Regions from separate parts of the Fictibacillus sp. UD genome, predicted to be linked through region 3. Evidence: riboswitches for the same ligand, from Rfam matches in the RefSeq annotation. Region 3 holds a riboswitch; each other region holds the start of a gene.

What was found. A riboswitch is a leader RNA that binds a small molecule or an ion and turns the genes downstream of it on or off. The one in region 3 is predicted to bind cyclic di-GMP.
Region 1: another riboswitch for cyclic di-GMP. It lies ahead of P8610_RS12220 (hypothetical protein); the one in region 3 lies ahead of P8610_RS15970 (GGDEF domain-containing protein).
Region 2: another riboswitch for cyclic di-GMP. It lies ahead of P8610_RS12380 (anti-repressor SinI family protein); the one in region 3 lies ahead of P8610_RS15970 (GGDEF domain-containing protein).

What each region holds. Positions count from the first base shown of each region.
Region 1 is NZ_JARUHH010000006.1:170,619-181,341, forward strand. It holds gene P8610_RS12185 (nucleoside hydrolase) at 1-827, shown strand, start outside; gene P8610_RS12190 (hypothetical protein) at 850-1,284, opposite strand; gene P8610_RS12195 (aspartyl-phosphate phosphatase Spo0E family protein) at 1,407-1,577, opposite strand; gene P8610_RS12200 (transposase) at 1,812-2,372, opposite strand; gene P8610_RS12205 (spore coat protein) at 2,783-3,373, shown strand; gene P8610_RS12210 (YhdT family protein) at 3,559-3,852, shown strand; gene panF (sodium/pantothenate symporter) at 3,849-5,288, shown strand; cyclic di-GMP riboswitch class II at 5,511-5,593, shown strand; gene P8610_RS12220 (hypothetical protein) at 5,629-6,117, shown strand; gene P8610_RS12225 (YdcF family protein) at 6,204-6,938, shown strand; gene P8610_RS12230 (PadR family transcriptional regulator) at 7,271-7,603, shown strand; gene P8610_RS12235 (HAAS domain-containing protein) at 7,600-8,364, shown strand; gene P8610_RS12240 (ATP-binding protein) at 8,567-9,451, shown strand; gene P8610_RS12245 (vWA domain-containing protein) at 9,517-10,723, shown strand, end outside.
Region 2 is NZ_JARUHH010000006.1:194,081-204,803, reverse strand. It holds gene P8610_RS12395 (sigma-70 family RNA polymerase sigma factor) at 112-669, shown strand; gene P8610_RS12390 (hypothetical protein) at 669-1,898, shown strand; gene P8610_RS12385 (NAD(P)H-dependent flavin oxidoreductase) at 1,965-2,939, opposite strand; cyclic di-GMP riboswitch class I at 3,149-3,234, shown strand; gene P8610_RS12380 (anti-repressor SinI family protein) at 3,280-3,408, shown strand; gene P8610_RS12375 (helix-turn-helix domain-containing protein) at 3,498-3,818, shown strand; gene P8610_RS12370 (GDSL-type esterase/lipase family protein) at 4,359-5,123, shown strand; gene P8610_RS12365 (STAS domain-containing protein) at 5,280-6,323, shown strand; gene P8610_RS12360 (DUF4865 family protein) at 6,392-6,946, opposite strand; gene P8610_RS12355 (hypothetical protein) at 7,795-8,097, shown strand; gene P8610_RS12350 (NlpC/P60 family protein) at 8,160-8,813, opposite strand; gene P8610_RS12345 (ABC transporter ATP-binding protein) at 9,014-9,727, opposite strand; gene P8610_RS12340 (ABC transporter permease) at 9,724-10,723, opposite strand, start outside.
Region 3 is NZ_JARUHH010000012.1:73,015-83,737, forward strand. It holds gene addB (helicase-exonuclease AddAB subunit AddB) at 1-2,620, opposite strand, end outside; gene P8610_RS15960 (hypothetical protein) at 3,158-3,301, shown strand; gene P8610_RS15965 (GGDEF domain-containing protein) at 3,290-4,363, opposite strand; gene P8610_RS15970 (GGDEF domain-containing protein) at 4,454-5,398, opposite strand; cyclic di-GMP riboswitch class I at 5,718-5,806, opposite strand; gene P8610_RS15975 (serine/threonine protein kinase) at 5,885-6,532, opposite strand; gene P8610_RS15980 (hypothetical protein) at 6,629-6,988, opposite strand; gene P8610_RS15985 (STAS domain-containing protein) at 7,310-8,140, opposite strand; gene P8610_RS15990 (DUF2243 domain-containing protein) at 8,272-8,634, shown strand; gene P8610_RS15995 (N-acetylmuramoyl-L-alanine amidase) at 8,631-9,287, opposite strand; gene P8610_RS16000 (MarR family winged helix-turn-helix transcriptional regulator) at 9,609-10,046, shown strand; gene P8610_RS16005 (MDR family MFS transporter) at 10,118-10,723, shown strand, end outside.

The DNA of each region.
Region 1 (10,723 bases), on a different contig from region 3:
CCAGAGAGCAGACGATTGCGAATGTACAATATCTTGCAAAAGTATTCAACTTCCCAAGTGAAGTGAAAATAATCGGCGGAGCAGAAGTTCCGATGACAGGGGAACAGCCCATTTTTTATCCTGAGGTTCATGGAGTCTATGGATTAGGCCCGATAGAGCCCGAAACGAATAGCGGAGTGATCGAAAACTTCTTTGAGATCGTGAACATCATCGAAGAATATCAGGGTGAGCTTATCATTGTAAATGCAGGCAGACTTACTTCACTCGCAACGATGTTTATTTTGTATCAATCGCTTATGAAAAAAGTAAAAGCCTATTACATAATGGGCGGAGCTTTTTGGGTTCCTGGTAACGTAACGGCAGTGTCAGAAGCAAACTTTCACGCCGATCCCATCGCAGTAAGGATTGTTCTGCAATATGCAAAAAACTTAACCATCATCCCATTGAACGTAACAGACAGGGCGCTTGTTACCCCAGAAATGGTCAACTATATTGATTACAAAGGTAAAGCACCGATCATCAAACCGGTGCTGGATTTTTATTATAATTTTTATAAAAGCCGCATCCCAAATATTCAAGGAAGTCCGGTTCACGATGCAATCACCTTAATGGCGTGCATAAGGGAAGATATGTTCACGTATAGGACGCTTCCTGTACATATTGTGCTGCAAGACGGCACCACTGCCAGAGGTCAAAGTATTGCAGATGTCAGGCCGTATGTACAATTTGGCGAACAAGAAAAAAAACATCGCATCGCGTTTGATTTCGATTATAACTACTTTTTTAGAGATTTTATGAGCGTGATGACGGGTGAAACGTTTACATGATCTGGTGGTGTATACTCAATTTTTAGTATGTAATAGCTTTCAGCTGTATTTTTCTGTTGTTGTATAGGACTTCAATATGCTTCGGAAAAGATTGATGCTCAAATTCTAGTAATAATCTATCTTTCGCGTCCGCATCATGATAGGCATCTTGATTATTTATTCTGATCTGAAGTTTATCCTTTTGGCTGACTAGAGTAGCCTTTGGATAGCTGTACAAGTTTCTGTTGTCGTTTCGGTCAAAATAAAAATAGATGGATTTCTGGCTATCTGTTTTTGAGAAAAAGAGATACGCGCTTTCTTTTTCAAGTGTTGAACGGATAATTAACTTGTGAGTTTCAGGTGAAAGGTTATTTAGCTCTAATTCCTTAAAACTGATTTGGTTTGGCGTAAAGATAAAATATAAAGAAAGCAAAAATACTATAGAAATAGCAAGGGATACATAGGTTTTCGTTTTCAAAGTATTACCCCAATCAGCGGTTATAAGTTTAAGAGTAAACCAATCAATAAAAAACCGAGCTTCCTATCCATGCAGACAAGACCTCGGTTAACTTTTGAATTAAATGTGTGTATGCTTAATATCTATGCGCAATCTTTAATTTGATCCAGTTTGTTTAATTTCTCATCTAAAATCTGACTTAACTGAACAAGAAGCGGATCTGCAAGACTATTAACCTTTTTGCTTACCTCATACATGGTCGTGCGAATGGCGTCTATCTCTGTAGTTAAGACAAGAGCATTGCTTCGGCTCATGGTCCATTCCCCCTCTAATATAATAACCACTTCTGCACCATTAATATCGGTAAATCTTGTAAATATTATATACCATATTTTGTGTCAAGTCTATTATTTTTTTACACATATAGGGGGACAGACCCCATACAATTACACATTCGCCGATTTTGTCTTTCACAGAAAGACAAAATCGGCTTTTTCTTTGCTGTGACTGACTTTCTTTCATTGATAGAGTGTAATTTTACATCCGATTTACAGCTCAACTGCTGGTGATATCTTACTTTCTACGTAATCTCGATATTGAGTTTTTGAATCTTGAAAAAGTCCAAGGATGGTTGAGGTGTCTACGAAAGGGCAAACCGATTGGGTCACATAATATCGGTAACTGCTCCAAGGGTATTCGAGAGGAAACATAACAAGGTCTGCGGCCACAGGGTTTAGATGAATGTAACGGCTCGTATCTAGAAGGTACGAACGTTCTTCGATCAATTCTGCTCCGTAGCGTCCTTGAAATACATGGCCAGTTAATTCATATTTATTGTTGAAGTACATGGCATACGTTTCATTTAGTTCTTTCATGAATTCTCCAGGTGGGGACTTGCTGCACAGAATTTGAAGGTGCGTATGGTTTGTCATGAGGCAATAAGAGAAGAGCTCGACAGCGTGCTTTTTAACACAGTGACTTAAGATCTTTAAGTAGCGGTGGAAATCCAGATGGGAATAAAATAGGGGTTCCCTGCGGTTTCCGCGAGTCGTCACGTGATAAACAGCATCGGGGTACCAAATTCGGGGTGATCTAGGAATAATTTTCACCTCCTTTCAGTTGTACTTCTATTATACTTGCTGATAGCCGTATGTGGGAAATGGGGACTGACCCCAAACAATTTATTTCCCTTATTGTTTTTGAGTAAAACCCCAGAAGGAAGCGGGAATGCAATCGGTTCGAATCACTCCTTTTCGCAAAGTTATACATTTTCCGAAACAAAATTCACAATGTTTTTGTCGAAAGTACAGCGTTTATAGCATTTCTTATCAAATTTCCCCGGAAATTTTTCCGAAAAAATAGCTAGAAAACGAATATCTAGGTTATAACTACACAAAATAACCCCGTATTTTATTTAACGGAGGTATACATTTTGAATCCAAATCAATCGAATCAACCAAACCCGAATCAAAGCCAGCAGCCAGCAGCAACTAACAGTCCCGAATTCATCCATCAAAACATGCAAACTGGTCAAGTACCTGCTCAACTCAACCATGGCGGTCATGAGATGTTTGATGTTCATGAAATGCTGAGTGGCATAGTTTCTACATTAAATCTATACACGATGTGCGGTGGTCACGTGCAGGATCCGGAATTAAAAACGATGCTGAACAGCCACTATCAGTATATTTCAAGAGAATACAATGCTTGTGTGCAGGCTTTTCAAACAGGAACAAATCCAGCTCACAAAACAGAGTCTTATATGATGAAGCAAGACAATGACTTTGTATACGGATTAAAGCCAGCGCAGCCTAAAAAACCGATTCAAAGCGTGACCGAATTAAATGATGAGTCTGTTTCATCCCTTATCCTAGGAACATTAAAGTCCAATGCATCTTTACGAGCGATGGCGACCTTAGAAGTTACCAATCCCGTTATGAGACGTGTTTTAGCAGACGGAATCCCGAACTGGATAGAGATGGCTTACGAGCTGTCAATCTGGCAAAATAAGCATCATTATTATCAAGTTCCACAGCTCAACCAACAAGATATGACGAGCATGCTGAACGCTTATGCCCCGTCACAACAGACACAACCACCGCTTCAATAACTCAATAATCATTGAAAACGAGCACCTTAAAAAGGGTGCTCGTTTTATATTGTCACGTAAACAGGGATATCATGAGTAGGAATAGAAATGTTCTTTAAAGTCGAAAGAACTCGACAAGGTGAAATGAATTTGCCATAGTAATGAGTGGACTTATTTTATGTATTGAAACTCCAGGGGGTTGGGCAATGAAAAAGGGAACGGACTGGCGATATCGAGTCTCAAACAAAGAAGCCATTATGGGTACTGTGCTCGCTATCTTAAACTTTATCTGGTGGTATGCGTTTGCTTACGGTCTAGGTGGACGTCCTGTTAAAGAGTACACATACATACTTGGATTTCCTGCATGGTTTTTTTACAGTTGTATTATAGGATTTATTGTTTTTACCGTTTTGGTATATATCATGGTGAAGTTCTTTTTCAAAGAAGTTCCGTTTGATACAGAAGATTCAGGGCCAAAAGAGGAGGGCGATGTTCGATGAACTGGGATGTGATCCTTCCTTTAGCGTTCTTTTTGATCCTTGTTTTTCTAGTTGGTATTTACACCTCTCGTCATATAAAAAGTGGACCTTCTTTTTTACAAGATTACTTTTTAGCAGGCAGAGAACTTGGCGGCTTTGTGCTCGCTATGACGATGGTGGCCACTTATGGTAGTGCTTCAAGCTTTATTGGAGGGCCAGGTGCTGCTTATCAATTAGGGCTTGGCTGGGTATTGCTCGCTATGGCGCAGCTTGTGACAGGTTATTTTACACTAGCCGTCCTCGGAAAAAAGTTTGCGATAGTGGCTCGTAAGATAAACGCAGTTACACTTATTGATTTTTTAAAAGCGCGTTATGAAAGCAAGTGGGTCGTCATATTGTCAGCGTTAAGCATTGTTATCTTCTTGTTTTCAGCGATGGCTGCCCAATGGGTGGGCGGAGGAAGGCTAATCGAGTCGTTCACCGGGTTATCCTATACAACAGCCCTATTTATCTTTTCGGGTTCTGTCCTCGTTTATGTTATCGCAGGTGGATTTCGAGCTGTCGTGATTACAGATGCGATCCAAGGCGTTGTCATGGTGATCGGGACGGTCATCATACTAGCAGGAACGATTATAGCAGGTGGCGGAATCGAAAACATTATGAGTGAGTTAAGAGCGGAAAACCCAAATCTCATTTCGCCGTTCGGATCTGATCAATCCCTTACACCTCTTTATGTTTCATCATTTTGGATTTTGGTTGGTGTGGGTGTCGTAGGATTGCCGCAGATCTCGGTTAGAGCGATGAGCTACCGAAACGCAAAAGCCATGCATCGAGCGATGATCATCGGAACATTCGTTGTGGGATTCATTATGTTAGGCATGCACTTAGCTGGTGTGTTTGGAAGAGTAGTCCTTCCTGGTATCGAGGTGCCGGATAAAGTAATGCCTTTATTGGCACTCGAGGTACTGCCAGGGTGGTTGGCAGGGATCGTTTTGGCTGCGCCGCTTGCTGCCGTTATGTCAACGGTTGACTCTGTGCTACTGCTCGTCAGCTCAGCAATTATAAAGGATGTTTATATCAATTACATCAAGCCAGATGCAGAAGAGCAATTTGTAAAAAAACTAAGCTTCGGTATCACAGCTGTAGTCGGATTAAGTGTGTTCGCGATGGCCATTCATCCGCCAGACTTGCTGATTTGGCTCAATCTCTTTGCATTCGGTGGATTAGAAGCAGCCTTCATTTGGCCAATTGTTATGGGGCTGTATTGGAAAAGAGGAAATGCCAACGGAGCGATCGCATCTATACTCGTCGGAGTTGGCTCTTATATGTATCTGCACCTGAACTATCCGAACCTATGGGGCATGCATACGGTTGTAATGCCAATCGTGCTATCCTTCTTTGCCTACATTGTGGGGAGTTTCACAAAGGGGGACAGACCCCAGACAAATACATTCTAAACGACATTGTCCACTGGAGGTGGACAATGTCGTTTTTCTTTTGTTCTCAAATGAAATTCTAAAAATGGGATTTAAAAAATTACCCAAATAAATACCTCCAATACAAAACCTATAATAGAATCTTTAAATAAAATCCTACTAAAATGAAAATTTAGTAATAACTTACTAAATACCCATTTACAGTGAATGGAGCTGGTGGTAATTTAGTATCAGAATATAATTAGATAGTGTGGAGCTGTGAAGGTTGTTCTGTATGTGGGCGCTTGGGACAACTGAAGCTAGTAGCGCAACCGACCGCTTTCTTTATGAGTTCTATATATAAAGGAAGGGGTATTTTGTTATGGAAATCTCTCGAAAAGAAAAATTCAGTGCAAAGAAAAAGGCAGGAAAGAAATGGCCTAAAATTGTTTTAGCATCCACTTTGGCATTAGGCGTGGGTTCAACATCTGCATTTGCTGCAAAGCCGGAACTTGCTGATTATCTCTACAACCAGATCGTTTCGTTCACTTATAAGCCAGAAATAGATCAAGCTCTTCAGGATGAAGAAAAGTCACTATTGAAGAATCTAAGCACAAGCATTGCTTCTATCTTCTCAGGTGCTAAACAAGAGCTAGAAGATGAGAAACAAAAGATTATCACAAACAAAAAGACTGAAATACAGTCCCACTACAACAGCGAAATGGCTGAAGTAACAAAGAAGAAAGAGGAAGCAATGGCGAAAAAGAAACAAGAAATGAATGATGCTGCTACTAAGTCAACCACTGACATAAAAGCTAACATTACAAACGAGATTGAAAAAGAGATTGAAAAAAACAAAAACACCAAATAAATTTCCAAGAGCGGAGTCTTCATTCTCCGCTCTTTTTCTTTTTCTGATATCCTAGAATATAGAAATAGATGAACGGAGAGAAATCTATGAAAAAACTATTTTTAGCACTTAGTATTATTTTTCTCGTGTATGCAACGGCTATGCTCATCCAAACGACCAACATGGACATGGGTTTGGCGGTTTTCTTCCTTTTAGGTGCGTTTCTTTTCATCATCTATTATCGACACAATACGGCTATGAAACTTTTTCAAACCTATAAAAAAACAACTGTGACAATTGTGGTGCTTTGCCTGCTTTTTGCCGCCACTCTAGAAACTCTTATTCTGACATCTGCTAATACTGACCCGGGGAAGGTCTCAGGAAAGATAGACTCCATCCTCGTTCTTGGCGGCGGGACAAAGAACAACCGACCTGGTGCTGTTCTTAAAGGAAGGCTGGATCAAGCGCTCGCTTATGCCGAGAACCATCCAAATGTTAACTTTATCGTGAGCGGCGGGCTTGGATTCGGAAAAACAACGAGTGAGGGCACGATCATGAAAAACTATTTAGTAGAGAATGGGATTGAGCCTGAACGCATACAGATTGAAGAAAAAGCCACCAGTACGTACGAAAATCTTTTATATACGAAGGAAATGATTGGTGCCGATCATCAATTGTTAGTCGTTACGAGTGATTTTCATCTTTTTCGAACAAAGATGATTGCAAAACGTGTTGGAATTGAAGCTGAGGGTCTTGGATCACCGCTCAGAATCTCATCAGTTCCTCAAGCGCACGTGCGGGAATATATGGCGATCATAAAGAGTTATTTTACCGACCGTTAAAGGAATGAGGCTAACGATTATGGATAAAAGTAAGTATCATTGCTGCGCGACATGTTTAAATTTCAAGCCGGAAAAAACGAGCCAAGGTATGCGTTATCACTGCGTACGTCTTGGTTTTGAGACAAAACCACAGTACCAGTTCAATTGCTGGGATCCGAAACCTCATGTGGTAGAGCTTATGAAGAAAGAAAAATAATATTGGAGTTATTTTACACAAATACCTTGCAATACAAGTTAGTTCTGCATATACTATTGGTATATCTTGTCATGCAAGGCATTCTTTTTTGTTCAATACCCTTGTAATACAAGGTAGTGAAAAGAGGTGCACCTATATGTCAAACACTCAAATGTTAAAAGGGATTCTCGATGGATGTCTGTTAGCTATTATCCAAGAAGGTGAAGTGTATGGCTACGAATTAGCTGAAAAGCTGGAGACTTACGGTTTTCAACAAACGAGTGAGGGAACCATCTATCCGCTATTAATTCGGATGCAAAAAGAAGAACTCGTAACCACAACGTTAAAGAAATCGACGGCAGGTCCAAGGCGAAAGTATTATTCACTTACGAAAAAAGGTGAAGAAGAGCTAGAGGCTTTTATTGAAAGATGGAGTCAGTTAAGCCGATCAGTGGATCAAATTTTGCAAAAGAAAGGAAGCGAAAAATGAATGCGCCAAAACATACGTTAACGGCAGAAAGTCAGGATTTTTTAGATAACTTAAGACTTTATTTATTCTCAAGTGGTAAAAAGGACGACGAGATTAATGAAATCGTAGAAGAATTAGAAGATCATCTGATGGAAGCGGAAAAGCGCGGCAAATCCGTTCAGCATATTGTCGGAAGCTCGCCAAAAGTATACATGAAGCAGCTATCAGAGGAGATGTCGTTTGATTTCAAATGGTTATCGTATTTTCCAGTGATCGTACTAGGGGTCTTTGCTTATGTGCTGTTAGGAGATGCCATCAGAGGCGGAGTGCAATATTCGCTTCTTCAAGTCATCGGATATCCTGTGGCATGCTTGCTTCTAACTCTGTTATATATGAAAACCTTCAAGTTCTTAGCTAGCCGAGAGCTTTCTAAAGTTAAAAACGGAGTAATTTTTTTCTTGTTAGGAAGTTTTCCATTCGCTCTCTTTTTAGGACTTTTGCTGGCAAACAAAGCATACAATACGCCATCAGTAATTGACCTAGGAACAACAGGAAATATTGTGGCAGCAATACTTGCAGCTGGAATTTTTATCGGAATCGCTTTATGGAGCAAAACGTGGTTTACGATTGTCATACCTGTCATTTTGTTTGTACCTGAATTTCTGATTGGTATGACTTCATTTGAAAAAGAAACGAAGGGAATCATGACGTTATCGATAATGGTTGTGGTGTTCGCAACTTACTACGCGTTCACAGTGAAAAAATCTAAGGAAACTTCATGATTTGAAATGAGAGCTGATTCCTTTTGATCAGCTTTTTTTGTGATGCAATTGCACTTGCATGTTTACCATCAAACACGCCACTTGCACTGAAAAAGCTTACAATGTTACATTGTGTAAGGCTTTACACAGCTAATTAGTGGAAATACTGTTGATAGATAAGGTGATCTTGAAACAGATCATCGAAATAGAAAGGATTTTTGATATGAATCTTCAAATTCCGATTGAAATAAAAGAAAAGCTGCAGAAAGAGGCGACGAAACGATTAGAAAACTTGCCGGATGTATATAAAGAATTGATTGGTGAGCGCGGCTACACAGCGCCTGACGCTTCACTTATAGAAGATGCTGTGATCGCACTGGCATTAGGAAAAAATGTCCTGTTAAAGGGACCGACTGGTTCGGGTAAAACGAAGCTAGCCGAGCTGCTTTCAAACGTGTTCGGACAGCCGCTTCATCAAGTGAACGCTTCTGTTGACTTAGACGCTGAAGCTCTTCTCGGCCACAAAACATTAAGCTACAACGAGGGAAAGCAAGAGATTGAGTTCATTCCAGGACCTGTAACGAAAGCGGCAATGAACGGACACTTTCTCTACATCGATGAGATCAACATCGCAAAACCAGAAACGCTCCCGATTCTAAACGGAATGCTCGATTACCGCCGTACGATTGCAAATCCGTTTACTGGTGAAGTGGTAAAAGCGCAGCCTGGATTCAATGTCATCGCTGCAATTAACGAAGGGTACATCGGAACGGTGCCGCTTAATGAGGCGTTAAAAAATCGCTTCGTTGTGATCGAAGTGCCTTATATTCAAGGTGATACATTAAAAGAAATGCTTAAAAACCAGTCTCAGCAAAAAGACGAAGACGTTCTCTCGAAGTTTGTCCAGCTTTCATCTGACCTTATCGGTCAGGCGAAAGCCGGCCATCTGTCCGAGGACGCCGCATCCATCCGCGCACTGCTAGATGCGGCCGACCTCTCCGTCTACTTGCCGGCGAAGCGCGCCATCCAGCGCGCTATCGCCGACAAGCTCGAAGATGCCCGCGAACGCGCCCTCGTTTCCAACGTGGCTGCGACACTGTTTGCGTAAGCTGGGAAATGGGGTCTGACCCCACACAATTTATTTCCCACGACGATTTTGGAGGTTTTCCCTAGATGAAATTCCTAATATTTGCGGATACAAAGATCGATTCTTTTGTTCACATGCAACTGATCGATCTTTCACGCTCACTCTCAAAAGTGGATAAAATGGATGTTTCGTTCTCGTACCACTCGTACCTTGAACGAAAAAGCGGCGTCACTCACGTCAGCCAATTCTGGAACCCATACCCGCGCGACATTCAGCTGGAAGGCTGGAAATCGGACGTGTATTTGCGCAGCTACGGAACGCAATTTCATACGGATGACCACGTGATTTGGAACACGCTTCAGCAGCTGAAATCCCATCCGCACCGGGAATTTCTCAAGCAGGTCCTTCTATTCGCGGAAGACTTCCGATTAGAACAGATCTGTACATATGACCGGCCGGGGATGATACATGCGTTTAAGCTGCGTAAAGAAACATTCCAGGTGCACTACAATCGGGAGTACCGAAAACATATTCAGCAAAAGCGTGAACTCGACGCGCTTTTTTGTCATATCATCCTTTTAGCCAATAAACGCTTTGTGACGGTGCCGCAAGAAACGCAAGCACTCTACCAAGAGCTGCGACCGCTGCTCACAAAACTAACGACAGCTCAATCAACACAAAACATTGCTGCAATTATCATCCAAATGGCTGAAATCATACAAGCATACACTGACCTGAAAGACATGAAAACCGCTTACCGCAGTTTCAGCGATCAGTCGAAACACACAGATACAACTCAAGAAAACGAACAGGATTTTGACGACCTAACACGCAACAACGAAACAAAAACGAAGAAAACAATTACTAAAGATGATGATTCCGAAAAGGATGAAGACGATCAAGAGAAAGAATCACACTCGTCCTGGCACGATGAAACATCTGACCCCCAGGATTCATTTTTACAAATGGATCTCGATCAAGGGACAAACACGGATTTATTAGGAGAAGGTGCGAGGGAGGCCGAAAGTGGAGATGCGGTGTTTGGATCGGTCCAAACGAGCGCGCAGTCGACGGACAATAACGACTTCAACACCGAAAACGAACACGAAGCCGAAACCGACAACAACCAAACTGGTTCCGACTCTGTCAACCATTTTCCATACGGGGAAGTAAACAAAAACGTAACCGAACACTTTGTTCCTGCAAAACAAGCATCACCAGACGAAATTGCGCAATACGATGAATACAACCAAGAAATTGCTCCGTTCGTCTCGCAGCTCAAACAAAACTTCT
Region 2 (10,723 bases), on a different contig from region 3:
GAATTTAGTACTTTTGTATTTGTTTGGGGTCAGACCCCCTATATATGAAACCTGTGTTGAGGTTGCTTCGTCTTACTAACGGATACGCAACTTAAGGAGGGCTGACACTAGGTGAAAAGCGAAGAATTGAAGCAATCCATAAGTATTGATGGCATGACCAAAGAAGACGCTATCGTTTATTTAATGAAATGTTACGGTGAAGAGATTAAGCGTCTTGTCTACACGTTCGTTAAGAATTGGCAGCACGCTGAAGATATTACACAAGAAGTTTATCTCTCCTTGTATACAAAACTTGATACATTCCGAGGAGATTCCTCTGTTAGAAGCTGGATCTACACCATTGCTATCAATAAATCAAAAGACTTTTTAAAAAGCTGGAGCTATCGGAAGCTTGCTTTTACAGATAAATTCACAATTAATCAAAAAGAGAGTGCCCATTCTGTTGAAGAAGGAATGATTTCAAAAAACGAAGATCAACTTCTGTATACTGCTGTACTTTCATTACCACTTAAGTATAGAGAAGTTATATTGCTGCACTATTATAAGGAATTTTCTGTACGTGAAATTTGCGAACTGCTTTCTATGAATGAGTCCACAGTGAAAACGAGGTTAAGCCGAGCAAGAAAAGTGCTTCAGAATCACTATATCCAACTAGGAGGTGAGCGATAATGGAAAATAAACTAAAAAACTTAAATCGTACAATGGACGAACACATGTCTAGTACTCCTGTTTTTACAAATAAAGATGAACAAAACATATTGCTCGCTATACGTGACAAATCAACGAGAAAAACGACAAAGCGAAAGAACACTTTTGTTCCAAGACTTCTTACAGCTGCACTATTCGCTGGTGTCATCTTTACCTCATACCATTTGATGGATAACTATTTAAAGCCAGAAACAGCGACGGAAATTGAAAAACCAGAAGTCCGTTATGCTCAGGAATTAACCCAAGCTTCTAGCATGCTGACTTTTGAGGCGAGCACACGCGAACTTACAATTAAGGGAACCGTTAACAATACTACCGATTATAATAGTGAGCCCTTTCAAGCGAAAGTTAACATATTGAATGAAGATGTCGCTGATGCTTTAGGTACCAAGAGCTTAACTCTTGATGTTCCACCTAATCATTTCTTAAAGCCTGACGAACCTTATTCATTCGAAAAAGTAGTCACTGTAGAACTAGGTATCGTTGATGAAAACACGTTTAAGGACGCTATAGAAGTAGAAATATACACCAAGACAAAAACATTAACCTCTTTTGTTATTGATGATATTACTTTCAATACAAATGAAGTAAAAGAACCAGATACCGAGGATAAACTAGTCGTTGAAGAAAACGAAACAGAAGAAACACCTTCAACTAATCAAGATAAAAAGACAGAACAAGAAGACATTGAAGAAGTAAACCAAACAGCTAAAGAATCCATTGAAGATCTCGAGAAGCAATATGGTAAAAAAAGAACGCCTTTTAATAACATAGATGTAACGAATAAAAATGATTTATTTTATGTGAATAACATTACGCTTGGAGTTACTTTAGAAGAAGCTCTTCAAACGTTAGGACCTTATGACAACTATAATGACCAAGATTATCATTCACCCGTTTATGCGAGTTGGAATTTTAAAAATGCTGCAGAAGAGAGCGAGTTATATCTAGAAATTAGCGAACCAGGAAAAAAAGGAAAAGTAAGCTACATTGGTTTCAAAACATTAGATAGAGCCTATGTAGAAAATTGGGTAAACCAACTTGGCAAACCATTTCTAGAGAAGACTTCTTCAAAGTTCTATTATGAAGAGAAATCTCAGCAAATGCTAATTATACAGGATTGGAAAACTCATTATGATATCAGCTTACAAACAGAAACCAATCTTGAGCTTTATAAAAAAGAAAATTAACAAAATCCCCCAAAACCACGTTTATCCACAGTTTATTTGGGGGATTTAGTTCTAAAGGACTATCCTTTAAGTAGCTGTGCTAATAGCTTCCTTAGAATCTAGTGCCTTCTGATATTCACTTTTCAAGTCATCCACTACTTCTTTTACAGTTGAAATTTTCTTAACGCTACCTACACCCTGTCCAGCAGACCAGATATCTTTCCATGCCTTTGCTTTCGTTTCAGAGAATGAAAGATCTATAGAATCTTGTTTCATTAAGTTCTCTACATCGAATCCCGCTTTTTGGAGTGATGGAAGCAGATAATTCCCTTTGATTCCGCTTATTGCGTCGGTATAAACGAGATCTTCAAGCGTAGATTCAATCAGCATCTGTCGGTATTCTTCGCTGGCAGATGATTCTTGTGTCGCAATAAAACGGGTGCCCATATAGACGAGATCCGCTCCAAGAATCTTCGCTGCAAGGATTTCTTCACCCGTAGAAATCGCCCCAGCTAGAATCGTCAATCCATCCCAGAATTCTTTTACGGCCTTTAAAAAAGCAAATGGATTTAACGTACCACCATGGCCTCCAGCACCGCTACATACTAGAATCAATCCGTCGATTCCAGTCTTTGCTGCCTTGCGAGCATGATCAAGTGAGATTACGTCAGAAAATACAAGTCCTCCATATTCATGGACAATTTTAGCTACATCACTGGGATTTCCTAGAGACGTAATTACGACAGGTGGCTCATACTTCTTAATGAGCGCTAAGTCTTCTTCAAATCGCTTATTGGTGCGGTGTACGATTAAGTTTACTCCCCAAGGTGCTATTTTAGCAGATGGATCTTCTGTTTGTGATTTCTCGAGTTCCTCTTTAATATGCTTCATCCAATTCTCTAAAAGATCGGAGGTTCTTGCATTCAATAAAGGGAAGGTTCCTATAATACCGTTCTTGCAGCTTTCGATTACCATATCTGGACTTGATACTAAAAACATAGGTGCATTAATGACAGGTAAAATGAGTTGATTCGACAATTTTATAGGTAAACTGTTGTTCAAGTACGATCATCCTCTCAATTATTTAGTTAGAAATCATAAAACCATTCACATACTTGTTCAATAATCCTTACAAAAATCCCTCTATATCGTTTTATGGGGTTGCTATAAAATATTTAATATTACATTTCCGTTACAGTCATTTTCTGACAACATTTTCTTTTTTTCTTGTATATAATCAATTAGTGTTAGGGACATATACCTAATGATCCTTCAGTCAAGGGCAAACATCTTCGAAAGAAATGGGCGCAAAGCCACGGATCTAAAGCTTTCGAGCTATGATCGCCGGGTTACCTGGACAATACTTACTTTCTGGAGGGATTTTTTAGTGGAGAATACTTTTATGTTAGATCACGAGTGGATTGAATTAATGAAAGAAGCGAGAGATCAAGGTTTCACTAAAGAAGAAATTATGAGTTTTTTAAAGAATCCCCAATTAGTATTGGGTGAATATCAATTACAAGGAAATTAAGTAGTAAGTAGGACTCAGAATTTATTTACTTCCCTATTGTAGAAAGATATAATAAAGGCAAATTACTTTTAAAATGGGGATAACAAATGATGATTGGTGAACGAGTTAAAAAGTATCGCACTGAAAAAGGGCTCTCCATTACTGCTTTAGCTGATAAAGCAGGGGTAGCTAAATCGTACATAAGTGCACTTGAACGAAACATTCAACAGAATCCGTCTATTCAGCTTCTTGAAAAGATTGCAGATGTTTTGAATATTTCAGTTGATCACTTGATAAAGCCAGAAGTTGATACGAAAAACCTTGACCAAGAATGGGCGGATTTAGTAAAAGAAGCCATGGGATCTGGTGTGAGTAAAGAGCAATTTAAAGAGTTCTTGGAATTTAATAAATGGAAGAATAAACAAAACTAACCACCTGGATAGGTGGTTTTTTTGTTTGACTAATATTTGATAATGATATAAAAAAGGTGCCGACCGATAGTATCATACTAAAAGAAATACCTAGCATAATAGATTTAACGTTGGATTTCCAAGTGTAGTTTTTCAAACCTAACGATGAAAAGGGTTCGCTCATTTAAATTCATATTGAAGAAGATGATCAGTGTTTCTCTGCAAGTAAACTTGTAAAAACATAAGAAGACTTACTATCAAGCTCCAAATGTATCCCATTTAGTAGAATTCCCCTTCAGTAACCTGTACACTCCAAGAATGAGAAAAAACGTTGCGAACGATACGTCGAAAAAATAAATCAATATAAAAAGATGGTTGTGATTATTAGTAACAGAACATTTATTATTATTACTTGTTTGCTTCTTATTCTCTTTTAGTCGAATGCATTTACACCCTCCTACATAAACAATTTAACATTTGTTTACATTTTAATACCTATATACTATACTTTATTAAGAACTAAAAGTTCTAATAAAAGAACATTATACGAGGAGGTTGTACATGAAACTGTTTAAAAAACCGTTAGCTTTTTTTCTTTCCTTCTTCTTACTAATTTTTTCTTTAACCCCACTAACTGTTTCAGCAAATTCATCCAAACAAAGTGCCATTAATTACGTATCATTAGGCGATTCTTTAGCAGCTGGTATTACTCCTTATAAAAGCATTGGACCAGGATATCCTCACTATTTAACAGAGTTGCTAAAGTCACAAGGCAACGTAAACCCTTCCTATTTTGGCGTTCCGGGTTATACCTCATCAGATGTTATTCAAGATCTAACAGATCCATCCCGCCCAAATCACAATCCAATGAAAAAAGCTTTACGAAAGGCACATATTGTTACTATAGATATTGGAGCAATTGATGTTCTTGCTAAAATGCAGGCAGGACAACAGATAACCCATGCTGATATTAAAAACACTGTAAATAATGTTGCGAAGATATTAGTGATTATAAAGACTATAAATCCAAAAGCTAAAGTATATGTAATGGGGTATTATAATCCATTTCCACACCCTAACTCTTTATACGCACCATATGTTCCAACATTGTTATACGCCCTTCAACAATACAATCAATCTGTAGAGGTAATCGCTTCATTTATGAATGTCACATTTGTCCCAACCGCACATCTTGTGCAAGCAAACTATGTAAACTATCTTCCAAATCCAAATGATATTCACTTAAGTGCTGAAGGATATCAAGCAATAGCTGATGCATTTTTTAATGCCATTAAGTCTAATCAAACAAGTTTAGTAAATAAATAGGTTTTAACTAGTTAAAGTATGTCTCATCGCTTAAGTTGATAGGACATACTTTAACTTTGAATGAATAAATTTTTTTTGAAAATCAGTTTGAGAATTATTTCAATAGGGAAAAGGAATAGAGTGTCTATTATTTTTTTGCCTATGGAGGATTTGTTTATGAATCAGACGCCGAATGAATTATTGAAATCTCAAACAAGTATTGATGTTAATGGTTCATCTTTTCTTTGGGACACAGAAAAAGGTATTTTTAAATTTGAAGGCGCCGACGTCTTGCTGTTTTGGACTGATTCAGCGTTCAAGGTATTTCTGGACTCAATTGAAGAGATTACTGGCGAAGGAACGGCTGATCTTGTTTTTGAAACGGCTGGATATCGTACTGGACTTGTCGTAAGCGATTTTTATAAAAAATCAATGGTTAATATCGAAACGTCTTTTGAATCATTGCCTAACATATACGCAACTGCAGGCTGGGGGAAGACGTTTATAAATGTAGATGTGGAAAAGAAAGAAGCTGTTATTACCATCTCTAATGGGTGGGAAACAAAAGTTAAGAAGGCACAAAACAGCAATCGTATGGGCTGTTTCTTACCTGGTCATTGGGCTGGTGTATTTACAGGTCTGTTTGATACGAACATGTGGTACGAAGTGTTAGATCATGATCTTACCTCTGATTTTCTAAAAATACGAATAACAGAATCAAATATTACGCCAAAAGATAATATTCGTGAACTTGTTCAGCGTGAAGAACAAAATGAGATTATGAAGCTTGAGGCAATGGTTGAAAATCGCACGCGCGAGTTAACTGATCTTATCCGCGAGATTTCTTCGCCTATTATTCCAGTAACCGATAATATCGTGGTTATCCCGCTGATCGGTAAATATAATGAATTGCGTTCCAAAGATATGTTAGAACACACTCTTACTTCTCTACCTCAACATCGTGCTAAGTTTGTAATTCTGGATTTGACTGGTATAAAATCCATAGATTCCGAGATGGTCGATATGCTGAACAAGCTCGTATCCTCTGCCCGGTTGTTTGGTATGGAGACGTTGTTAGTAGGTATCTCACCAGAGTTGAGTATGGAAGTAACAAAGCACCAATACTCCATTGGAGAAAGTACATACTTTAGAAACCTGAAGCACGCTATTCATTTCGCTTTTGCTAAGGAAGGCATGTTCATTCAGGAACCTAAAAAATAAATAGTAAACAAAAAAATAACGTGTGAACGCACGTTATTTTTTGTGGGGTTTTTGTACGAACAATCCGTCTAAGAAGAAAGATCGCCTTGAGAAATATGCAGGATGCTATAGAGGGTTCCGTTCATATCCTTTATGCAGCTAACATCATTTAAAAAGTAATATATATCATACTTCCACTGATCGGGATTATAAATAATGATGTACTCTGTATGATCAATCGTTGGGACTTCTGCTTGTACTGTGTCTTTAAAGTGATTTAGACTTTCTTGAGGTTGTATGTCTCTAGTGAGCTGAAAAAGATATTTATACTCTGTAAATTTTGAGGAAGTAGTATCAATGAGCGGAATTCCAACGTTCACTCGCTGCCATCCAAATGATTGAATAATATTGTCAAAAAAACCCGAGAATAAAAATTTATTTAAACCATCACTTCCATTCCAAAGGTACAAAGGGCAATAACTGTTTTGTAAATTAGAATGGATTCCCTTTTCTGTTATTAAATACAATTTAAATGTTAAATCATCAAAGCCATCCGTTTTATAGCCATTATTTTTAACTCTCTCTTTAATAATGTTCATATCATAATTACTAGGCAACGTGATTTTATACTGCGTTGCTAACATGTGAACACCACCTCTATAAAAATTGGTAAATATTTGTATGTTAACTTAATTAGATCATAAGCGGCTGATCTTTATAAAGTGTTTTTCTGGAGAGAACATTATTAAGTTTTTGTATTTGTTTGGGGTCAGACCCCGGGTCTGACCCCATTTTTTTCAAACCCCCATCATTCGTCTAAGCAACTTGTCTCCACCTACATATGATATAAAGAAACCGAATTCAGATAGGAAATCGGTATCAATTTGTGAGGTGAAAGTTTAATGTGTTACAAGTGTGGTAACTTCGATCACTGCAAGTATAAGAAAGAGAAGAAGAAGTCTTGGAAGAAAGAAGAGAAAAAGCATGATCACAAGTGCGAATCTTCTTCATCTTCATCCTCCTCTTCCTCTTCAAGCTCTAAGGTCTTGAAGTGCAAGAAAGTTAAAAAGAAAAAGCATCATTGCTGCTACGATCCTTGGGCAAGAATCTTGTTCTGGGGTTGTTAGTTAAAATAAATAGTAGCCCATAATTTGGGCTACTATTTTATTTGTTTGAATGCTTCAGACTCCTTAATGAGACCCCAGTCTAAAATTCCTCTGATATATTTTTATTTGAAAACAATCCCTATGTTGATTTTTTAAAAAATATCTTACTTTTTAATGGAAAGTACTGTATTACAGCCGATAATAGATAAAGAAGATTTACATTGTTAGGGTTTAAATGAAATAATATTAGTAATTTTTTTATTTTTTGTATAATATTCGTTTGCACAATACCTAACCCGTACTTTATACAATATTCACCATGATTAACATGTCTATCTGTAGTAATCGCAATTTACACTTACTTTTTAACGACGGAGGTATTTTTTATGAGTAATCAAGTTGGAGTGAAGTTTACCTATTACCGAAACGGAACAACCATATCCCGAATGACAGACTTTGAAGATATGCAAGAAGTAGTCAATCAAGGTTTAGAAAGTGTCGCTTTAGATTGTATACAAGAGGTATTTCGTGCAACAGGTCTTGATTTAAATCAGTTGTCATATCCACATACCGCTACTCGCTTTTGTTTCTTTTCAGAGTTAAGTTATGACGCGGATCAAACAATAACCGAGGGCAAAAGAAAAACAGTATTAAATAATAGAAGTAAAAAGAGAGATTTGGTTTACTAATTTTCATTATAAACATAAAAAGAGGATGACCCAACCATATGTGGGTCACCCTCTTTTAATTTTTATAAACGCTTTGTTCCGTAATAACGCGGTCCCCAGTATGAATTGTTCATATCTGCGATTGTTACGCCTGTTGAAGATCCGGCATGGATGAACTTGCCGTTCCCAATATAGATACCCATATGGGATGCGCCTGGCTCGTACGTTTCAAAGAATACAAGGTCTCCTACCGCTTGTGTTGATACCTTGTATCCTGTGTTTGCCCACATGTCTTTTACTGTACGTGGGAGCGTAATGTTGTGTGAGTTTTTAAATACATAGTTGATGTAGCCTGAGCAGTCAAAACCAGCTGGTGTTGTTCCGCCCCATTTGTAAGGAGTGCCTTGATAACGTTTTGCGTATTCTACTAAATAAGAGTTGTTAACGTTATAGACTCCTAGTTTGTTAAACGTGTTGCGGCCGGCGATACCGTCAGCTGTTAAGCCCTTAGCACGCTGAAAACTTACTACGGCACTCTTTGTGTAGGATCCATAATACGATGTATATGAACCGCTATATGTAAAGTATCCTTTATCGCGCAATATTGATTGTAATGTTTTCACATCTGAATGAGTCATCGTTGGACGAAGTGTTTGATCTCCGATATTTGCAAACGCCTGAAGCGGCGACAATAATAAACTTGCTCCTAAAACTGATGTTGCTATCCATTTTTTCATTATTTATCCCTAACCCCTTTAATTTTCCAAGTAATCTATTATTATCCTACTATATAAAAAAGAGGTTGTGTTTTACGGTTGAGTTACGGAAAATAGGAAATTTGTCCATCTTGTCAAATTAAGTCGAATGAGCTTTATTTGATATTTTAAAATAAAAAAAGGATTACTCTCACTTATGAGAATAATCCTCTGCCAAATTATTAACCTACTATCTCCCCAAGCGTCTCCGCAAAGTTCTTAGATTGCGCAATCGACCCAAACTGCCGTACTTTTTGTTTAGATCCGTAAAACAGCAGTTCACCTTCTTTTAAAATCAAAAAGGAGGTGCATAATGTTTCAAGCTCTTGTGCGTCGTGGCTAGAATATAGGATGGTCTTCCCTTCCCTTCCGAGCTCGCGCAAATCATTCACGATCTCCTGTTTCGCAGAGATATCGATACCTACTGTTGGTTCGTCCAAAATCAAAATCTCGGGATCATGCAGCATCGCAATTAAGATGTTAAGTTTTCGCTGGTTACCGCCAGACAGATGCTTCACTTTTTTATCCAGATGCTCAGCAAGCCGCCATTCTTCACACCGCTTCATCCATCTTTCTTCAGATGAATTTTTCGCTAACTTTCCAAAAAATCTTAAATTTTCTCGCGTTGTTAACTCATGATACACGGCAATCCCTTGTGGTACATACCCGATCTTCTGACGGATCGCCTTTTTCTCTTTTTTCACATCCAATTCATCGACCCTAACCGTTCCGTTCGTGGCGTTCATGATGGTTGCGATGATTCTGAGCAATGTAGACTTTCCAGCGCCGTTCGGGCCTACAACGCCGACGGTTTCTCCTTTTTGGATCAAGAAATTGATATTCTTTAAAACTTCTTTTTTGCCAAATTTCTTTGTTAGATTTTCTGCTGCAATCAAGCGCTGTCACCTGCCTTTATGGTTGAAAGTCCGTATAAGATGATGCTGATTCCGACAAATACAAGTGGTATCAGCAGTGTATCCTGGTGCAGTGATGATATGACCCAATATTGAGGCGTCCATTGTGCGGCTCGTTCTAAAAAGCTTGAAAGTTCATCACTTGGAAAAAACGTTCCGCTTAAAAGCGATGTGGCAAGTACCACAAAGAGTGTGATCGCCTGCCATGTGCGGTTGGCGTGAACAAAATAAGCGAAACTCAGGGACACCGCGTTTAAAAACAGCACGTAACCAACGAGCGACAAAATCACCGCTCCGTTTACCTCGAGTTCACCTTTCCACCAGCCAAAACCACATAACAAGGCCAGAAGCACAATCTGTAAAATCAGCACACCGAGGGCATTGCTGATCCAATACACAGAAAATCGGCCCACCGAATATGGGACTCTTGAGAGCATGCCTGAATCACGGTCTTTGATCGGCCAGCTGTTCCATAAAAAGCTGAACAACATTAAGAGGACGAGCATTCCTGGTATATAAATTGAAGGTGATCCGCTCTCTGCTGCTTCGGCTTTTTCACTTGTGACACCGACTTTGTAGTCAACAGTCATGAGCGGTTTTGGCTCCCAATGTTTGTCGCTAAACGCCCAAGCATCTTTCCAGACGGATGCTTGTTCTGCGGCATTGAGATTTTTGCTCTTTCCGTACGTTTTTAACACTGTGTTCGCGCCATACGAATTACTCGACAAACGCTTCACTTCGCTTGCAAAAATTTCGCGCACTAAGCCGTGTGAAATGGTTCCGGTTGAGAGCCACATGGTCACGAGTCCGTCTTCATCATTTTTCTGGATTTGATCCATGAATCCTTTTGGTATAAGAAAACCGATCGCCGCTTTTTGCGTCTCGATTTGTAGACGGGCTTCGTCGTCGGTAACCATACTTACAGCAATCGCCGGATTTTTACTCACTCTTTCAATAACGGTTTTGGAGTATTCTGTT
Region 3 (10,723 bases):
GCGGTGCGAGCAGTTCTACAATATCTCCTGCCAGCCTGTAACAATCACCTTTTGAAAGATCGCCCCAAGAAACTCTTCTTTGCTGAAGGGCATCATTCATCTGTTTTAACGCAGCATGAAACAGTTGCCCAATATCTGGTGCTTCGAGTTTGTACATTTGACGTTCTCTTAGTTTTAATCCATACGACATAAACTGTGAAAACGGACAAGACTGAAAAAGCTCCATCCTTGAAATACTCGTCAAGATCTTTTCACCATACAGATCCTGTGATACTGAAGAGCTTAATGGTGCTTCTCGGTTAAAATAAAACAGACTTGATAAAGCTCTTTTCGCATAATGGCCGTATTGGTCATTTGTAATAATCCAGTTGTAAACATCCCACCAAACGGTTGAGATCGGATACCCTTTTTTCCATTCTCTCAGCTGTGTGCTTAAAAAGGAGATGCTCTTTACAGGATGCTGCACAAAATCAATATCCTCGTTATGAACTGGTTCATTTTGATAAAGCTCTTCCTTTAACTTCGGAAAAAGATCACGCAGCCGCTGAATAACCATTGATGGCTGGAGTGTCTTGCCCTCCTCATCTGCCAGTGCATACGAAACAAACAAATGATCACTGCCATTTGTTAACGCAAGATAAATCATAAATTGTTCATCGAGCAGTTTCCTTCGTGATGTCGGCGCAAGAACAACTCCATTTCGTTCAAGCGCTTCTCTTTCGTCTTCTGATAACAAACCATCGTCCTTTGGCTTAAGAGGAATCACACCATCGTTTACACCAAGTACGAAATTAACTTTTACGTCGGTAAATCTTGATCTCTCCATCGTTCCAACTAAAACTTGATCTAATGATGGCGGAACAAGGGCAAACTTCATGCTTTCAAGCCCCGTTTCAAGCATCTGCATCCATGTATCTTTTGACAGTTCTTCTTCACCCGTAAGTTCTACCATTTCATCAAGCAGACCTAACACTTCGTTCCAAACCTGGCCATGTTCAGATGCTGCCCTAAGTTTCCCTGAAGACTCTGCTTGCAGTCTTAAGCGCTCAAGTTTCATGGGGACATGAAGATCTTCTAAATACTGATAAAGGGTTTTACAATAATCGATAACACTTCTGCTGTTTGAAAGGCCTTTTGATAGACGACTTAGAGGAGACACAATCATGTCCCGCAAATCATTGATCAGTTGTTCTTTTTCGTCGTCGCGGCTTGTTTTACCGAAGTCTTCTGACTCAAATCCTCTAAATCTTTTATATTTCCAAGGCTTAGGATCTGTCCATCTCTTGCCTTGAATGCCGAGCGCTAATACATAGTTTTCGAGTTCGTCCATACACCTTCTCATCTCAGAGGTTGTTTTTCTGATCTCATCAAGCGGATAGAGCATATCTGTTTTAACCGCACGAAAAACGGCTTCATACCGCCAATTCTTTAAAACAACATCTAAAGAGGAACGAATGAGTTCAATGAGCGGATGATGAAGCATGGACTTTTTTTGATCCAGGAAAACAGGAATTCCATAGTCTGAAAAAACGGTCTCAATAAGTGTCTGATAGCTTCCAGCGTTTCGGACTGTAACGGCTACATCACGATATCTATATCCATGATCTCTTACAAGCTCCACAATCTTTCTTGCTGTACCTTCTACTTCTGATCTTACATTTACAGCAGCTGCAACATGAATCCCATCAAAGTCCGATGATTGAACAGCAGGTCTCCTGTCATATTGCTCTTCAATGTGAGCAATCGCCCGAGAAGAGAATTTAGGATTTTCGCGAAGGAAGATCGGTTCTTCCATTTCCACATTGAGTTCTTTCGCTTGCTCAGCGAGAACTCCAATCGTCTTTTTTGTCATGTGAAATGTGTCTAGTTCATGCGGATCTGTATCTAGTTGAATGGATTCATCTGTTGTAAGTGCAATCGTGACTTTTTTTGCATGTGCCATTAAACCTGCCACAACTTCGAGCTCTTGAGGTGTAAAAGAATGAAATCCATCTATGTAAATTTCGCTATTCTTAATACTCTCAGCATAAGGAAGCTTCTCTTGAAGCAGTCTTAAATAGTCTTCAGAATCAAGATATTTGCCAGCGAGTGCTTGTTCAAGTGCACTTGAGATGATGCTGAGATCTGAAAGTTTGTCTTGAAGCACCTTCTTGTTATTCTCTTTTTGACCTAGGGAAGTGAGCGTTTCCGCGTTCCACGTAAGGTCTTCTGAACTCACACAATAACGTTTCAGCTCTGTTGTCATGAGCTCAAGCAGTTCGTAAAATCCGCTTTGTTCTGATGCTTTTTTAAATATTTTCAGTTCTTCTCTTTTGTGTTCAATAATTTTCCGAAGCATCATTCTTATGCCTGTTGAGGTGATATGCATTCTTGTCATGCCCCCGGTCTCACCAAGAACACGCCATGCAAGTCTCGAAAAACTAAACACTTGCGCACGCATCATGCCTGATAATCCATGGGTGGATGAAAGCTTGTATTCTGATTGAAAGGTCATCTGATCTGGCACGAGATAGATGATTGGATTTCCGGATGGATTCTCTTTAAGTTTTCTTTGAATCTCCATAAAGACAGAGTGGGACTTTCCGCTGCCGGATCGTCCCAATATATATTGCAAACTCATTTTGTTCATCCCCTGTTCCGTACATATATTCTGATTCTATTATCTCATAATCTAGTAGGACGGCAAAGGCTCGTATCCTCAAAAACGAGTACTTACAGCTGGTATTTAAAGGATAGCTTTCTTAAAAGAAATGTTTTTTTGTGTATACATAGTTGCTCTGGAAGTGGTTGATCTCCGTTTCAGACGCTCGCTTTCCGGGGGGTGCGCGGTGAGCCACCTCGGCGCTATGCGCCCTTAGGTGTCTCACCTGTCACACTGATTCCCCAGGAGTCTCGCGTCTTACACTACAATCAACTTGTCAGTGATGTCTTGAGCAACAATATTTAGTGCGCTTTTTTTAGGATTGTTAGTTGGAAGTTCATAAGTTGGTTGTAGCTTAATGTTGCCGACTTCTACGGGACAAGCAGGCAGTTCAAAAAGTTCAGCGCCGAAAAGCAAAAGGTGAATGGGCTAGTAAGGCGCACTTTGCCTTCTGGACCATTTAACTTTTGACCTCGAGGGGCTAGCCACTGCAACTAGACAGGTGAGACACATAATGTGAAACATACGAATGTGGCTCACCGCCTGCCCCGCGGAAAGCAAGCACCTGAAACGGAAATCAACTGCTTCTTTGCTATCTTTCATAGTAACAATCCTTTAGGAGTGAAACGTAATAAAAAAGGAAAACCGCTACATCATTAGCTGATTTTCCTCCATTTTGATGGTATCCAGTTTTAACGTGTTTCTTCCTGATGACTTTGCTTCATATAAAAGCATATCGGCTCTTTGGATCATTTCGGCAGGCTTTTCACCCGTTTTATAAATAGCTATACCATAACTCAATGTTACTGGTAACGGTTCGTTTCCGATGGTATAAGGAAATCGCTTTAAGTGGCTGTTGATGGATTCAATCATCTTTTTCACTTCATGTTTGCTAGCTGTATGTAAGATCCACGCAAATTCTTCGCCGCCATACCGATAAGCTTCACCGTCTTTTAAAGAGATATACCGTTTAAATGTTGATCCCACGAGCTTTAGCACTTCATCCCCTATCAAGTGGCCATGCTGATCGTTAAAATTTTTGAATCGGTCAATGTCACAAAGCACAAGAGTGAAGGGCTTATTTTGTTTTGTTTTTTCTAATACATCTTCTTGAAACTTTCTGTGGTTAAGCAACCCTGTTAAATAGTCTTGTTCGGATTGAAGCTGATACATGTTTTTCTCAAGATAGTGCTGTCTTTCTTTAGATGCGATGATACCGCCATATAATGCAATCAGCCACAAGAAACAACTCTTCATAAAAAATTCAAAGGAAGCCATAGTGTCCTGATAGCCACTCTCTGTTATAAAAAAGAACATCAGGGTACTAAAAATTGCTGCTCCTAAAAGGAAAGCTCCCTTCAATCTCCAATAAAGAGCTGCATGAATGACAATTAAATAACCGACTGAAACAAACGGACTTTCTGCTCCTCCAGATAGCTGCATGAGCCAAGCATAAGCTATATAGTCAAAAACAATGCCACCCCTTGTAAAAAATCGGTAGTACACGGATTTTTCATGGCATTTATGTAATACGATTTGCGTTGAGGTCATATATAGTATTCCAATCGCCAATAGCAATGGAAACGTATCTGTTTCATAGTTCAATACATTTGAAATAGGAGGATAGTAAAAAATGGGGATGCAAAGAACTAAAAAGAACCATCGCAATAAAGAAGATATGTTTTCAGACCGGTGTTCCGTTATTACAAACCATTCTCTCATGTAGTCATCTTCCTTCACGCTATGCTATATTAGGAAATCTTAGCACGCGGTTCCTGTATTTTACATAAATCAATTTTCATCATATTATTCTTACGTTTCGCACGTTTTCACTTCTCGTTTGTTCGTATACATTCGTTCGTCAGCCAGTTGAAGATAATAATCAATGTTTTCACATGCATCTGCAAGAAGTTCTATTGCACCGTAAGCGAGTGAAATTGAATTGTTCCAATTCATCAATTGACTCTCTATCTTTTCAACAAGGATATACGCTTCCGCTTCTGAAATTCCCGGTAGAAGAAATACAAATTCATCTCCTCCAAATCTAAATCCGGAAAACAATTTTAAGCGTTTTGAAAGCTCAGCGATCTGCTGAAGGATCTCATCTCCAGCAAGATGCCCATACTCATCGTTTATCAGTTTAAAGTTATTAATATCAAACATAACGAGTGTTAACGGCAGTTTAAGTTTGTGCGCTTTCTTTAGCTCTTTTTCCAAACAGTCATAGAAGTAGCGACGGTTATAAAGGTTGGTCAACGGGTCACGAATACTTATTTCTTTCAAATCTTTAAATTGCTCTGCTGAAAAACCGCTTAAGAATCCCGTAACTGATCGATGTGATATACGGTTCCATCTGTCCAACATAAAAAGTTGAACAACATGCGATTCATTTTTTGCTTCTTTTTTTACTTGCTGCAGAACAGATTCACTGATGCTATTAGTAAAGCAAGCAAGTGTCTGATGCGGAATACGCTGATGTCTTAAAAAATGAATACCAGACCGAAAAGCCTTTTGTTCAGCTTGTTTTAAAAATAATTCAAAACGTTTTTCCGGCAAAAAAACCGCATGAACGATTCCCCGTAAAAACTTCACTAATATTTTTTCGTATTGCTCAACAAAACCGTTCAGAAACGTATGAAAGTCATCATATTGTCCGAGATGCTCTTTGTGAGTATGTATCATGGTTGGAATAGACTCCATAAATTTTGAAAACAAGTTTCTTTTGAGTGTGCGCAAGTCTAGTTGGAAGTTTTCCATTTCTGCAACCCCTCAAATCCTGAAAAATTACATACAAAAAGCCATTACCCAAAAAGGGAATGGCTTTAATTAAAGTTGATAGACATCGAATCTCTTTGTCAGTTTTGTTCATCCGGTGCTCATGTATTCGTATACATTCCGCTCCTCTGAACTTCACTTCCTCGACCTTCTCGCCTCTCAAGCATTAATACAATGTTGATAGACATTGAATCTCTTTGTCAGTTTTGTTCCTAAGTGGTCATGTATTTACAATAAATACACATCTCTTAAGAATATACCTCCCAGATCCAACAGCTATCGAAACATTAGTCCGCTTCCCTTTGGCAACCGGCTGCCATTGCATGTCTACCATACTTTAGGCCCATAGCTTTGCGTCCCAGCTTTTCAACTGGTTTGCCCTTAATAACAAAGGTTTCTATTGATTTATAGATATTATATACTATATAGGTAATTTTAGCCAGTATTTTATATAGGTATTTTATCCTATCATTTGTAGTCTTTAGAAATTTTTAACATCCTATAGTACCTATACCCTACCCGTACAACATTTAAAACAAAATAAGGAATTTTTACAGGAAAATGGTAAAGTGTCTTTTTGTAAAACTTAAAATACGCTTTCCGTAAGTCTTTCCATTTGCGGCAATCTTCCTTTTTATAAAAATCAGATACATCCACAATAATTCCTCTATTACCCGAAATCATCACATTTTTCCCATGTACATCGCTAGGCTGCAATCCCTTTTCCGTTGCATAACTTAAGGCTTGATCAATATCAAAAATCACATGCTCAGGTATTTTAATTCCTTTATGCACACAGTCATAAAGCGTAATACCTTGGATTCGTTTTAAAATCAAGAACCTACTTTCCGTGTAATAACAAACAGAAAACCCGGGATGATCGCCTAAACGTTCGTATACTTTCTTCTCATCCAGCAGCCCGTGTTCGTCCCTGCCATAAATTTTCACGACATAATCAGGATATTCTGGATGTAAAAAAACAGCCGCGTAATTACCGCAGCCTAGCATCTGCCAAGGATGTGGTGTATTTACCGGACATACCGGATCAAACGGACTTTGGCTCTCAATCATGATTTCTCTGTTCAATTGTCTGGCAAGCTGAATAAAATGTTCCATTCGGATCCTCAATTTCTAATGGTCTACTATCATCATATGTTTCTGCATTCATTGTATACAGTTGGCATGAAAAAGGAAACCTGAATGCATTCTGGCTTATTCCGCTGTTACATGAAGATAGGAGAGCATAAGCGTTTCGGCTTTGTTCTTCAAATGAACGTTCGGGAATCTCATGATTTCACGGTACCCTCTAATGAAGATCTCGTATTCAGTAATATCTGCTTCACGCCTGCCATCCATCACCTTTATTCTTCTTTTTCGGAGTTCAACTCTAACATCATATAGATCTTTACTAATTTGATTCATAATCTGTTCGATTAATGCGACATATGGCTGCCTCAACTTTAATGGAGAGCCGTTAATAATTTGCAGGTCCCGATTAAACACTGTGAGTAAAATCGGATACATCACAAATTTCTCAATGAGCGAACGCTCTTCTTCGCTTCCGTATTGCACGACAATTCCTCCAATCTTAAGAAGGCGAAAAACGAAATTGTACAGATAATATATTTCTTATGTGAAAAGTTCGGATTTCTTTTCTAACTGAACAGTAGCCCTTAATTATGTTTCCGTGAAGTGAGTATGGAATGATCATTCGGTGAGAAATATCCCCTTTTCGCGAAAGGTAAATCATCTCCACCGCAGTCCTTTCCTGGATGCATCTTAAAAACATGCTAGTCATGAAGCAACCTCCTTTTTTATTTATTATATGCGAACAAACGTTCTTTTTATACAAGAAAAAAATACCTATCTAAAAAAGATAGGTATTTTGGATTTCTATTTGGTTTGAAGACCGATTCCCATCGCCTCTAGCTCTTGATACAAGTTACCCGCAATGGAAAACCCTTCGAAACTGATCCCCAATGATACGACCGTTTGCGCTAATTCAGGACGCATACCGCTTAACGTAACTTTTACACCGAGGAGCTTAAGTGAATTAATCACTTTAAATAAGTTATGAGCTACCATCGTATCGATGACTGGTACTCCAGACAGATCGATAAACAGATGCTCAACTTCTAGTTCCATACATTTCTGAAGTGATGTTTCCATAATTAACTTAGATCGGTGAGTATCAATCGTTCCAACAAGAGGAAGAACAGCAACGGATCTCGTCAGTCTAACTACTGGAACAGAGAGTTCTTCAATGGCTTCTCTTGCCAATCCGAGTACTCTGTTATTGTTTTCTACATAGGCTACACTAAAAGCATGAACGGTTTCATCTAAAAACGGATCAATGATTGACGCAGCTTTTAAAACAGTGTCCACTGAAAACTTTTCATTGTTAATCTCGTTTCGGATAAAGTCCCACAGCACGATCCGATAAAATCTCGTACTGTTTAGTGCGGTATCTAATGGCACTTCATACTGAACCGCAAGTTCGCCATTCTTCCTTCCCCACTTGATAAACCGTTCTTCGCTGGTTTTAAAATCTTCATATAATGCTTCTCCAAAATATGTGAATAATTCTCCACGAAGTTCTTTCACAAAATCTGTTAGAACGGGCGGATTTTCTCCATGCTGAACTTTAACCTCATCAATCTTCTTCGCCAGATCATATTTACAATCAATGATCTTTTTCCCCAATTCTTTCAATTGGCGCTCCATTTTATCTATATCCCCCTATATAAACAAAAAATTATTGCATACCTCCTACTTATATACCATTATTAAATGGATATGAAACCTATTTTCAAAAAAATATGTCGTAAATTGTTGAAGCTTAGAAAGGAGCTGCTATGAAGATTTGGTTCGGCTTTTTATTCGGTCTATTTGTTATGTCTCACTGGTCCATTAGAGCTTTTGCCTGGGAGCTTAAAGCTGTGACAGCAGGCGAACGAATTGGAGCAGTATTTTTAGGAGTTTTCATTTTATTTCTGATTCTGTTGTATATCTTCAAACGCTACAGCACATCGTTTTTTCATGGATTTTTAGCTGCGATCGGCTTGTTTTTAACGGTAGATAACATCTTGTTTCACTGGGTGTTTCAATTACATCGTATTACCAGCGGTCCTGAAGCAAATCTTCTTGAATCTCTGTTTGTTTTGATCGGAATCGCACTTGTGTACTACACGTGGAAAAAAGAGAAAATAGTGGTTTAAATGTAATCAATATGAACAGAAAACCCCGCTGCTTTCGCTTTCAATGCAAGCTTTTCTGCGTTTTCCCGAGAAGAGAATGCCCCGATTTGCACTTTAAAAAGCTTTCCGGATGATGTTATGGTCTCATTAAATGCTTCTGTATTGACGGTTCGTTTCTTTTGTTCATATTTTATATCCTCAATAAAGTAAGGAAACGTCTTATTATATTGATGAAAACAATTCAACGGATCTGTTCGCCGTTTTGGGTCCAGTTGAAAGTGGCCTTTAATATGACGGTCAGGGTCCCATTGATACAACTCGCATAAGTAAGCAAAAAACCAAACATACCGTTTGTATGCTTCTTGAAATTGAATGGCACCACCGTAGCAAAGTTCGACCCCTATTCCCCATTCGTTTGCATCAGAGACATCAGAACGTACGTGCCATGCTTTTTCATTCAACGGAATGATTACAAGAATTTGTTTATCATCAATGAAAACATGGGCAGATGCTTCTAAGTGCTTGCTATTGAAATAGTTATAGTTTTGCCGAGCTGTTGAACCAGCGTTACCTGTATCATGAGCTACAGCATATTTAGGAATGCGATTCCCGCCTGGACGCTGCTTCCATTCATTTTTAATAAATTGATTAGTAATTTTGTATTTTTCTTTCATCTTTACACCTCCAGAAATTTTACACCTACTTTATAAATGTTTTTAAACACAAAAAAAGAGCCATAAGCGGCTCTTTATTTTTTGGTTATTTTCCAATTAAACGTAAGATATAACAGCCCTTTTTACATTCCCCCAGGTTGTGACTGCGTTGTAATCGCCCAAACCCAATAGGCAATTCCGATTAAAAAACCAAATCCTAAAAGCACAAAAAACAACGTTGAATTCTTCATCATTAACTTCCCCTCAAACCTTTTACTTTCTTTCTTATTAAATATAAATTATCATATACTAATAGAAGAAACAAAAAGCAAGGGTGTTAAAATGGAGAATAGAGGGCAATCCCAAGGTAGAAATGAATTAGAACGCGAACTTGAAATGAGTTTACGAAGACTTTTCCGTACGTTACGAAAAGGTCTGAACGAAGTGTATTCGGATTATATTCCAAGCAACGAATTTGCTGTACTGCAGACTCTATATAACCAGAGTCCTTTAATGGCATCTGAAATTGCCAATGAATTAAAGGTATCGTCAAGCCATATTACCGCAGTTACAGACCGCCTTGTTGTAAAAAACTATATTCAGCGTGTTCGTTCAGATTCAGACCGCAGAATCGTATATCTGGAAATTACAGAAGACGGTAAAGAAATCGCTAAAAAAATGGATGAAATTAAAAATAAGTATTTAGAAAAAAAGTTTGCTAACCTGACAGATGAAGACATGAAACGCATGATAGCTTCTTCAACAAAACTGCTGGATTAATTAAAGCAGTTTTGCTTTTTGAAATTACTTCACTTTATTAACTATTTATCACATGAATAGGAGGAATATAAATGGAACATCTAGAAATGCGACGGAAAGTCATTATTATGCTTTCCATCATGGCGGCTATGCTGTTTGCTGCTTTAAACCAAACAATCGTTGGAACGTCCTTGCCTAAAATCATTGCTGATCTTGGCGGAATTGAATACTACAGCTGGGTATTTACAATTTTCATGCTCACTTCCAGCATTACGGCCATCCTCGTCGGAAAACTGTCTGACATATACGGCAGAAAGCCTTTTATCCTTTTAGGAATTGGTGTTTTTACAATTGGATCGCTGCTATGCGGTGTATCTGGAAGCATTCTTGAGCTTATTGCATATCGAGGTATACAAGGGCTTGGCGGCGGAATGATCATGTCAACCGCTTTTACAGCTGTTGGTGACCTGTTCCCTCCTCGCGAACGAGGCAAATGGCAAGGAATCATGAGCAGCGTGTTCGGATTAGCGAGTGTGTTCGGGCCTACATTAGGAGGATATATCGTTGATCACTTTCATTGGCATTGGGTGTTCTGGATTTTCCTTCCGTTCGGTTTAGTTGCTTTTGCAGCTATCTATTTTTTATTTCCGTCTGTACAAAGAAAAGAGAAAGAGTCCATTGATTACACAGGGTCTCTT